Linked DNA regions of Salinivibrio kushneri. The protein of the gene in region 2 interacts with the protein of the main gene of each other region in a pairwise test. Links are inferred from orthologs where the notes say so. Each region holds a gene or a part of one and is shown on either strand. Other genes may lie near its edges.

Evidence for each region. Proteins that work in one complex are often made in the same cells at the same time.
Region 1: the proteins of gyrB (region 2) and gyrA interact in binary tests that used the Escherichia coli proteins (3 or more experiments, as listed by UniProt). The link is inferred for Salinivibrio kushneri from one-to-one orthologs.

What each region holds. Positions count from the first base shown.
Region 1 is NZ_CP114588.1:1,014,773-1,018,100, forward strand. The notes cover bases 1-3,216. They hold gyrA (DNA topoisomerase (ATP-hydrolyzing) subunit A), read left to right. Parts: upstream 1-340; coding sequence 341-3,016; downstream 3,017-3,216. Outside these bases: serC (3-phosphoserine/phosphohydroxythreonine transaminase), read left to right, coding at 3,232-3,328. UniProt on the Escherichia coli protein: A type II topoisomerase that negatively supercoils closed circular double-stranded (ds) DNA in an ATP-dependent manner to maintain chromosomes in an underwound state.
Region 2 is NZ_CP114588.1:3,135-10,914, reverse strand. The notes cover bases 4,673-7,780. They hold gyrB (DNA topoisomerase (ATP-hydrolyzing) subunit B), read right to left. Parts: upstream 7,382-7,780; coding sequence 4,964-7,381; downstream 4,673-4,963. Other genes in these bases: recF (DNA replication/repair protein RecF), read right to left, coding at 7,400-7,780; N8M53_RS00025 (VOC family protein), read right to left, coding at 4,673-4,803. In the rest of the region: glyS (glycine--tRNA ligase subunit beta), read left to right, coding at 1-1,477; N8M53_RS00035 (valine--pyruvate transaminase), read left to right, coding at 1,857-3,110; N8M53_RS00030 (Hsp20 family protein), read right to left, coding at 3,791-4,228; more of N8M53_RS00025, read right to left, coding at 4,426-4,672. UniProt on the Escherichia coli protein: DNA gyrase negatively supercoils closed circular double-stranded DNA in an ATP-dependent manner to maintain chromosomes in an underwound state.

The DNA of each region.
Region 1 (3,328 bases), 1.0 Mb from region 2 along the record:
CCTCTTTTATATCAAGGCTTACCCCCAGAAAAGGGGGAAAGCGCAGTCACCTTTAAGTATGGCTGATATCGCCAGTTTTGCGTAAGAAAGTGATCTTGAGTCCAAGTTAGGTTAAGGATCCTTTTTTCGCGCTCAGCCACCTTGTGGGCTTATCTAGCAAAAAAATCGTAGTCAGGTACGGAAGTGGTGGCTTTTTGTCCGTGTAGACGCGCTCAGAGCGTTTGCTAACGAGATCCGTGATACATCTTAGCCATATTCACGTGTCTCGAGAGAGGGTTTGTGTTATTCTCCGTGGTCACGTATTTGAATACGCAAACATTATTTGAGGGATGTTGGCTCCATGAGCGATCTTGCTAAAGAGATCACGCCAGTCAATATCGAAGAGGAGCTGAAAAGCTCGTATCTCGACTATGCAATGTCCGTCATTGTTGGCCGAGCTCTTCCTGACGTGCGTGATGGCCTAAAGCCAGTACACCGCCGCGTATTATTCGCGATGAACGTACTTGGCAACGACTGGAACAAGCCATATAAGAAATCGGCCCGTGTGGTCGGCGATGTAATCGGTAAGTATCACCCCCATGGTGATAGTGCGGTATACGACACCATAGTGCGTATGGCGCAGCCGTTCTCACTGCGCTACATGTTGGTAGATGGCCAAGGTAACTTCGGCTCTATCGACGGTGACTCAGCGGCGGCAATGCGTTATACCGAAGTGCGCATGGCGAAAATCGCCCATGAACTGCTTGCCGATCTCGACAAAGAAACCGTGGATTATGTGCCGAACTATGACGGTACTGAACAAATCCCGGACGTATTGCCAACGCGTGTTCCCAACCTGCTGGTTAATGGCGGCTCCGGGATTGCGGTCGGGATGGCAACCAACATCCCACCTCACAATCTCAACGAAGTTGTTAACGGGTGCCTGGCTTATATCGAGAATGAAGACATCACGATCGATGAGCTGATGGAGTATATCCCAGGCCCAGACTTCCCAACCGCGGCAATGATCAATGGCCGTAAAGGGATAGAAGACGCTTACAAAACGGGCCGTGGTAAGATCTACTTGCGTGCCAAAGCGGATATCGAAACCGACAAAAATGGTAAAGAGACCATTGTTGTCAACGAGATCCCTTACCAAGTCAACAAAGCGCGCTTGATTGAAAAGATCGCCGAACTGGTTAAAGACAAAAAAATTGATGGTATTTCCGCGCTGCGTGATGAGTCTGATAAAGAGGGCATGCGGATTGTCATCGAGTGTCGACGAGATGCGGTGGCTGAGGTGGTACTTAACAACCTCTATGCGCAAACTCAATTGCAGACGTCATTCGGCATTAATATGGTGGCGCTGGATAACAACCAGCCAAAACTCTTTAATCTAAAAGGGATGCTTGAGTGCTTCGTTAACCACCGCCGTGAAGTGGTTACACGTCGTACCGTGTACGAGTTGCGTAAAGCGCGCGACCGTGCCCATATCCTCGAAGGCTTGGCGGTTGCACTGGCCAACATTGATGAAGTGATTGAGCTCATTCGTCAAGCGCCGACACCTGCCGTGGCCAAGCAAGAGCTACAGGATCAAGGCTGGGGGCTGGGGGGTGTGTCCGCCATGCTCGAAGCTGTCGGTGGCGAAAACGCGCGCCCCGAATGGTTGGCACCGGAGTTTGGTGCCCGTGACGATGGCTCGTACTATCTGACCGAGCAGCAAGCACAAGCGATTCTCGATTTACGCTTGCACAAGCTTACTGGGCTTGAGCATGAGAAAATCTTGGATGAGTACAAGGGCTTACTCGATCAAATTGCTGAACTGCTACATATTCTAGCGAGCACCGAACGTCTCATGGAAGTGATCCGTGAAGAGCTCGAAGCCGTCCGTGATGGTTTTGGCGACAAGCGTCTCACCGAAATCACTGCCGCGAGTGCAGACATTGATATTGAAGATCTTATCAATGAAGAAGATGTGGTCGTGACCTGGTCACACGATGGTTACGTCAAGTATCAGGTATTGAGTGACTACGAAGCGCAGCGCCGTGGTGGTAAGGGTAAATCAGCCACGCGGATGAAGGATGAAGACTTCATTGAGCGACTGCTGGTCGCGAACACCCATGACACAATACTGTGCTTCTCGACGCGCGGACGTATGTACTGGCTGAAAGTCTATCAGCTGCCGCATGCATCGCGTAATGCGCGCGGTAAGCCAATTGTCAATCTACTCCCGCTGGAAGAAGATGAGCGTATTACCGCGATCTTGCCAGTACGTGAGTATGAAGAAGACAAATACGTCTTTATGGCCACGGCTCATGGTACAGTGAAGAAAACACCACTGACTGACTTTAGTCGTCCACGGAGCGCCGGGATCATTGCAGTGAACTTGCGCGACGGCGATAGCCTAATTGGTGCGCAGCTCACTGACGATAGCAGTGAAGTGATGCTGTTCTCGCAATTCGGTAAAGTGGTGCGTTTCCTTGCATCCAATGACACCGTCCGTGCAATGGGTCGTACTGCCGCGGGGGTACGAGGCATTCAGCTGGCTGAAAACGATGAGGTCGTTTCGTTGATTGTTCCGCAAGAGAATGCGGAAATCTTGACCGTGACTGAGAACGGCTTTGGTAAGCGTACTGCGTTGGCTGAATATCCAACCAAGAGTCGCGCCACCAAAGGGGTGGTCTCAATCAAAGTGTCTGAGCGTAACGGCGATGTTGTCAGTGCCATCCAGGTGTGTGAAGGCGATGAGCTGATGATGATCACCAATGCGGGTACCTTGGTACGTACGCGTGCGGAAGAGGTCAGCCAGGTGAGTCGTAATACCCAAGGTGTGCGCCTGATCCGCGTCAGTGATGACGAGAAAGTAGTAGGCTTGCAGCGTATCGAGGAGCCTGACGAAGACGAGATGGAAGCCTTGGCTAATGAGGCCGGGACAACCACTCAGTCTGAAGGCAGCGAGGCGTCCACGACGGCCGATGATCACGACAGCGATGCGCAAGAGCAGCCGCCAGAGTCGGATGATGATCAAAACGGGTAACGTGTCGCTGAGATAACGTTTTAAGGGTGCAGTGAACTGCACCCTTTTTTAATGCCTATTGTCAGGAGTGATGATGGAAATTGTGTTCGGAACTGCGTTGGCGCTTTCAAATTACTCGCGAAACGTGTTAAATCAATCACACGCCTTTTAAAACAGAGAAACCATTGCGACTTTCGACGCCGCAAGTGATAAATAAGCAGGAGCCCCTCCCCAACATGGATAAGGTATATAATTTCTCCGCAGGCCCCGCGATGTTGCCACGCGAGGTGATGCTAAAAGCACAAAAAGAATTGATGAACTGGCAAGACTTTG
Region 2 (7,780 bases):
GCTGGATCATGCTGACCAATACCCAGAGCGCCTCGAGCGTGAAGGTAAGGTCATGGCCGATTATGAAAAGCGTAAGGCATTGATTATTAAAGATGCCAAAGCAGCAGCTGCCGCGGTTGGTGGGATGGCTGAGCTGGATGAAGACTTGGTTGAAGAAGTCACTTCACTGGTGGAGTGGCCAGTGGTACTGACTGCCTCTTTTGAGGACAAGTTCCTTAAAGTGCCATCAGAAGCGCTGGTGTACACCATGAAAGGCGACCAAAAGTACTTCCCTGTCTATGACGCTAACGGCGAGCTACTACCTAAGTTTATCTTCGTCTCTAACATTGAATCGAAAGATCCGGCGCAGGTTATCTCAGGGAATGAAAAAGTCGTGCGTCCTCGCCTCGCGGATGCTGAGTTCTTCTTTGATACTGACCGCAAGCGCCCATTGATTGATCGCCTGCCAGAGCTAGATAGCGCGGTATTCCAAAAGCAATTGGGTACCATCAAAGATAAAACCGACCGCATTACGGCACTCGCAGGACAGATTGCAGAGCGTATCGGTGCCGACAAGGCACACACTGAGCGCGCGGGCCAACTGGCTAAGTGTGATCTCATGACCTCAATGGTGTTTGAGTTCACCGAAACCCAAGGCGTGATGGGCATGCACTATGCGCGTCATGATGGCGAGCCCGAAGCCGTAGCGCTGGCGCTGAATGAGCAATACTGGCCACGCTTTGCCGGTGATAAGCTACCTACGACGCCGGTCTCCTCAGCACTCGCGATGGCTGACAAAATGGATACCATCGTGGGCATCTTTGGGATTGGTCAAGCACCTAAAGGCAGCGACCCCTTCGCCCTGCGTCGTGCCGCGTTAGGCGTTCTGCGTATTATCGTCGAGAACGGCTATCAGCTTGATCTTGTCGACCTCATCCGCGATGCCAAAGCTCAGTACGATGACCGTCTGACTCACAAAGAGGTAGAGGCGGATGTCCTCGACTTTATGCTAGGTCGTTTCCGCGCCTGGTACCAAGATATGGGCTATAGCGTGGATATCATCCAAGCGGTGTTGGCACGTCGTCCAACCAAGCCTGCTGACTTTGACAGTCGCGTTAAAGCGGTGTCGCACTTCCGCAGTCTTGAAGAAGCCGAAGCGCTTGCCGCGGCCAATAAGCGTGTAGGCAATATCTTGGCCAAGTATGACGGCGAGCTCCCTAGCAGCGTCGACACTAGCTTGCTACAAGAAGACGCTGAAAAAGCATTAGCGGACGTAGTGGCAGAGAAAGTCGCCGCGGTTAAACCTTTATTTGCTGACAGCGATTATCAAGGCGCATTGACCGAGCTGGCGCAACTGCGCACACCGGTTGATACCTTCTTTGATAACGTGATGGTCATGGCAGATGATCCTGCACTGAAAGCCAACCGTTTAGCGATGCTTCATCTTATCCGTGAGCAATTCCTCAACGTGGCAGATATCTCTGTTCTACAGAAGTAATTATCAGCAATACACGACTCAGCCCCGCTATGACGCGGGGCTTTTTTTTGGGGTGTTTATACGCGTACGCCTGTCTTCGCTACCAACTCTCGTCTAACTTGCTACCAACTCTCACGCTCGTTGGTTACCGACCTCAACGACGCTAATCTCCCTGCTTATCGAACGATGCCCCGTAGGTTTCACGTGGAACATCTGGCTTGTTGTTCATTGAGCGACGCTGACCGTCAGAGTGTAGAGATTATGTAACAACTCCTGTCAACCACAGCAGTTAGTGACTATCAGCTAACAAACTTATCAGACTTTCTTTTATACAACATATTGTTGTATGTTGATTGCAGCTTAACCACAACAACGATACAGATATTTAAAGGCAGTAATCATGGAAGTCACTCACTTTGGCGAGAAGTTAGCAAATCACTCGGGCATCACACAGTTAATGGACGATCTTAATGACGGCTTGCGTAATCCAGATGCCATTATGCTGGGTGGCGGCAACCCCGCTGCGATACCGGAAATGCTCGATTACTTCAAAACACTGGGCCAATCGATGCTCGATGATGGAAGCCTCGTTCATGCGATGGCCAACTATGATGGTCCACAAGGTAAGTCAGCCTTACTCAGCGCGCTCGCCGAGCTGCTAAATAAAACCTATGGCTGGCAGCTTTCTAGCAAAAACATCATGCTGACCAATGGTAGCCAAAGTGCATTCTTCTATCTCTTTAACCTATTGGCTGGGCGCTACGCCGATGGCAGCCACAAAAAAATCTTGCTGCCCCTGGCGCCCGAATATATCGGTTATGGTGACGCCGGCATCAACGACGATATCTTTGTTAGCTACCAACCTGACATTGAATTATTGGATAACCGCCAATTTAAGTACCACATCGACTTCAGTCGCCTAAAGATTGACGAAAACATTGGCGCCATCTGTGCTTCCCGCCCGACTAACCCTACCGGGAATGTGTTAACTGATAACGAAATTCAACAACTGGACCAACTCGCACGCGACAACAATATTCCACTGATCATCGATAACGCCTATGGCACGCCCTTCCCTGATATTATCTTTGAAGACGTCGCACCGTTCTGGAATGAAAACACCATCCTCTGCTCTAGCCTCAGTAAGTTAGGCTTGCCGGGTGTGCGTTGTGGGATCGTGATTGCGAATGAAGCCGTGATCAGTGCGATGTCAAATATCAACGGCATCGTCAGCCTGTCGCCAAACAGTGTGGGGCCAGCAATGGCGCTAGCGATGATCGAACGCGGTGATCTATTACGCTTAAGTAAAGATGTCGTTCGTCCGTTCTACCAACAAAAGTCGCAGCGCACATTAAAGATGGTACTCGAGACCATTAACGATGATCGAGTTCGTGTTCATAAGCCAGAAGGAGCGATTTTCCTTTGGCTCTGGTTTAACGATCTCCCAATCTCCACCCAAGAGTTATATAAACGCTTAAAAGCCCGCGGTGTACTGGTGGTACCCGGGGAGTACTTTTTTATTGGCGTCGAGAGTGAAGACTGGCCACATGCCAAGCAATGTATCCGAATGAACTACGTGCAAGATGATAGTGTGATGCAGAAAGGCATTGATGTTATTGCTGAAGAAGTCGCTCGCGCTTATCAAGAAGGCTAACATGTTTCACGTGGAACCATTGGACAATAGTGTTCCACGTGAAACCTCTCTTGCTTGTCATATATCACTACCAGCACTGCGGTAACGTCGTAACGTTCATTTCGATTGTTTTAGAGAATGATGGAGACTAGGCGCTTAGCCACTTCAGCCTTCATCTATCCATATGTAGTTCATACTTCCCTTACTACTCCACTTCTTATCCCACGCCAACTACGCAGATTGACCACTGGCAAACATGTGCTTTTGATGCAATCCTCACTTGCCTTCTCATCGTTAATCCCATACTAGGGCAATTATAGGAAAAGCAATAATGTCTGATGACACTCGGAGCATCAGGTGTAGTAATTGCTATATGAGCCAGCATCTTCTTCACTCTATACGACCAACCAACTATTTTTGTCGATGAGCATGGGTACTCAGTAAATACAGGAGGAAGCACAGTGAAGAAACTGAAAGAAAAGATGCCATCCACCCGTACGTTGACCGGCATAGAATATAGAAGAGGTTTCACGTGGAACCTGCTAACGTCGGGGTAAGAATCAGTGCAGCGATTACAGTGGAAGCGTCCAATTAATACCAGTCTTTAGTGTACCCTTTACGCGCGACAACATATTGAACAACCAAGCAACAAAAAGGGCAGCCATGCTGCCCTCTCCTTTTCGTATCGTTCTGGCCGACACTTACTCAGCGTTTTCGAGTAAACGGCTACCGATTTCGATGCGACGAGGTTTTTCCTCTTCAGGCACCTCACGCACTAAATCAATATGCAGCATGCCGTTTTCCATGTTGGCCCCCGTCACTTTGATGTGATCATCAAGCTGGAACTTGCGTTCGAAGTCACGCTCAGCAATGCCCTGATACAAGAACTTCGTATCTTGGTTACGTGCGCCCTTTTTACCGGCGACGATTAGGCTATTTTTCTGCTGAGTGATATCCACTTCATCTTGGCTAAAGCCTGCCACCGCCATGGTAATGCGATATTGGTTTTCTTGGCTTTGCTCAATATTGTAAGGAGGAAATCCACCCGCATTATTGGTGTTGCTGTTCTCAACCAGATCGAATAAACGATCGAAGCCAATTGCAGTACGATAGAGTGGAGAGAAATCAAAATTACGCATAATCTTACCCTTCCTATGAAGCAATAAAATGTTATCTACGGCTTTCCTTTTTGGACAAGCCCCCGGCGACCCAATGGCATCGCCTCATTACTCTATATAGGGTTGCGCAAATTGATTTCAATGGCTGATAGTAAAATTTTTGCTGTCGTGAGTGGCGTACTATTCGATATCTAACCACTCTCCCCTAGCGCATAGTACTAATCGAGCGGTGCCACGCGCACTAAGTGCCCATCAGGATCTTGAATCACGAAGGTTCGGCCAAACACATCATCGTAAGGAGGTTGAACAACATTGATGGTTAGGTTGTTCGACCATTGGTCAAAAACGGCATCAACGTCATCATTGGTGGGCACCATAATGCCAATTTCGCTTAGTCGTGTGATTGATGGTGAGGGCTGCTCGCCGCCGGTCCACAACGCGAACAAAGCATCGCCCTGCTCAGAGGCAGAAAAGGCGACGTATCTTGGGCTGGTAAACACTGGCTCACACTGAAACAGTTGCTGGTAGAAACTCACGGAACGGTCAATATTAGACACATAAACCAGTTGGAGATTAGCACGCGTTTTTATAGACATCAGGCTTCCTATCACTTTGTCATTACGGAGCTATTGAGTCTACCCACCCACAAAAACACTGTATATAAAAACAGTTATGTATTGCGATTTTTCTCCCAAACAGACATGAAAAAGGCCAGCAATGCTGGCCTTAGTTATTGATAAATAATTAATTTATCACTTACACATCGAGATTTTCGACCTTCAGTGCATTATTCTCGATAAAGGCACGACGTGGCTCAACTTGATCACCCATCAAGGTGGTAAACAGCTCGTCTGCCGCTACCGCATCTTGAATGGTCACCTGCATCATACGGCGACCTTCAGGATCCATGGTGGTTTCCCAAAGTTGTTCAGGGTTCATCTCACCCAAACCTTTATAGCGCTGACGAGACACACCACGGGTTGACTCTTTGATCAACCAATTAAGTGCTTGCTCGAAGCTCTCTACCGCTTGCGTGCGTTCACCGCGCTTAACATACGCCCCTTCATCCAAGAGATCATTCAAAGTTTCTGACAAGCTGGCGATTCGGCCGTACTCTTTCGAGTTCAGGAAGTCATAGCTCACCAAGTACTTGTAATCAACACCGTGCGTGCGCACCACCAGCTCAGGCACCCATACTTGATGTTCTTCATCAAGTCGGCATGATGCCTGATACTGGCTTTCACCCGTTGATTTGCGATTCAAGATCCCAACAATGTTTTCTACCCATTGCTTAGCCGCCCACTCGTCGCGTAGTTCGTCGACTGACAAGCGTGGTTGATAAAGTAGCTCATTGAGTAGCGCGGCGGGATAACGACGCTTCATGCGCTGGATCAGCTTAAGCACACCGTTGTACTCTTTAACCAATTTTTCGAGTGACTCGCCGTGCATCGCTGGCGCATCTGGGTTCACGAACAATGACGCATTCTCCAACGCCAATGCGACCTGATACTGCTCCATCGCCTCATCATCTTTAATGTATTGCTCTTGCTTGCCCTTTTTCACTTTATAAAGCGGTGGCTGAGCAATATAGATGTAGCCTCGTTCAATCAACTCTGGCATTTGGCGATAGAAGAAGGTCAACAGCAAGGTACGAATGTGTGAGCCGTCGACGTCCGCATCGGTCATGATAATGATGCTGTGATAACGCAACTTATCTGGATCGTACTCTTCACGGCCAATGCCACACCCCATTGCCGTGATCAGCGTTGCCACTTCTTGCGAGGACAGCATTTTATCAAAGCGGGCTTTTTCCACGTTGAGGATCTTACCTTTCAAAGGCAAGATTGCCTGGTTCTTACGGTTACGCCCTTGCTTAGCCGACCCACCTGCCGAGTCACCCTCCACAATGTAGAGTTCAGATAATGCAGGATCTTTTTCTTGGCAGTCGGCAAGCTTACCGGGAAGGCCAGCTAAATCCAACGCACCTTTACGGCGGGTCATTTCACGTGCCTTACGTGCCGCATCACGCGCACGGGCAGCGTCGATGATCTTAGTACACACGACTTTCGCATCGGCAGGGTGCTCAATGAGAAAGTCTGACAAGTGGCTGCTCATGGCGGATTCAACCGCAGACTTCACTTCTGAAGACACCAGCTTGTCTTTGGTCTGGCTTGAGAACTTAGGATCCGGTACTTTCACCGAGACCACCGCGGTCAAGCCTTCACGGGCATCATCGCCAGACGTCGCGGCTTTGGCTTTCTTAGAGTAACCTTCTTTGTCCATGAAGCTGTTGAGCGTACGTGTCAATGCGCCACGAAAACCAGCAAGGTGAGTACCGCCATCGCGCTGCGGAATATTGTTGGTAAAGCAGTAGATGTTTTCTTGATAGCCATCGTTCCACTGCATTGCTACTTCAACGCTAACGCCATCTTCTCGAGTATGCTCAAAATGGAAGACTGATGGGTGGATGGAGGTTTTCTTGTTGTTGAGGTGTTCAACAAACGCGCGGATGCCGCCTTCATATTTAAAGTGATCCGCTTTGTCTTCTTCGCGCTCATCAATCAGCCTGATGGAGACACCCGAATTAAGGAAAGACAACTCACGCAAGCGCTTGGCAAGCACGTCATAGTTAAAGTTGATATCAGAGAAAGTCTCTTCACTTGGCCAGAAACGAATACGGGTACCGGTTTGGTCGGTCTCACCCATTTCAGCCAGCGGCCCTAACGGTTCGCCGTGGGCAAAGTTGAGCTGATGGACATGGCCATTACGCCAAATAGTCAGTTCCAATTTCTCTGACAAGGCGTTGACCACCGACACCCCAACCCCGTGAAGGCCGCCAGACACTTTGTAAGAGTTGTCATCAAATTTACCGCCAGCGTGGAGGACGGTCATGATCACTTGTGCGGCCGATACACCTTCTTCCTCATGAATATCCACAGGGATGCCACGGCCATCATCACGCACTGATACCGAGCCATCTTCGTGGATGGTCGCCACGATATCATTACAATGTCCGGCCAGTGCTTCATCGATCGAGTTATCGACCACCTCAAACACCATGTGGTGCAGGCCGGTACCATCGTCGGTATCGCCGATATACATTCCCGGACGCTTACGCACGGCATCCAAGCCCTTCAGTACCTTGATACTCGATGAATCGTATTCGTTGGACATTGAGTTACTCTCGCTTATTTATCCTGCGTTAATTTTGCCATGTTCCACATGAAACATCTTACTATTTTCGTCGCAAATTTCCGCGACTTGATCGGCACTAATGGCGCTAACAAAAACCTGAGCCCCGATACGGGTCAACTCACTGGCCAATAGTGCTCGCCGGCGACTGTCTAATTCGGAGGCAAAGTCATCTATTAAGTAGATACACGCGATACCTTGCCCCTCACTATACAACTGGCCTTGTGCAAGCCGAAGTGCACACACCATGAGTTTTAACTGTCCGCGCGATAGCACATCATCAACCGGCGTACCTGCCACCTTGATGCGCAAATCCGCTTTATGCGGCCCTGACACCGTGTATCCCATCTGCTGGTCGCGCTCAAAATTCGCCGCCAACAA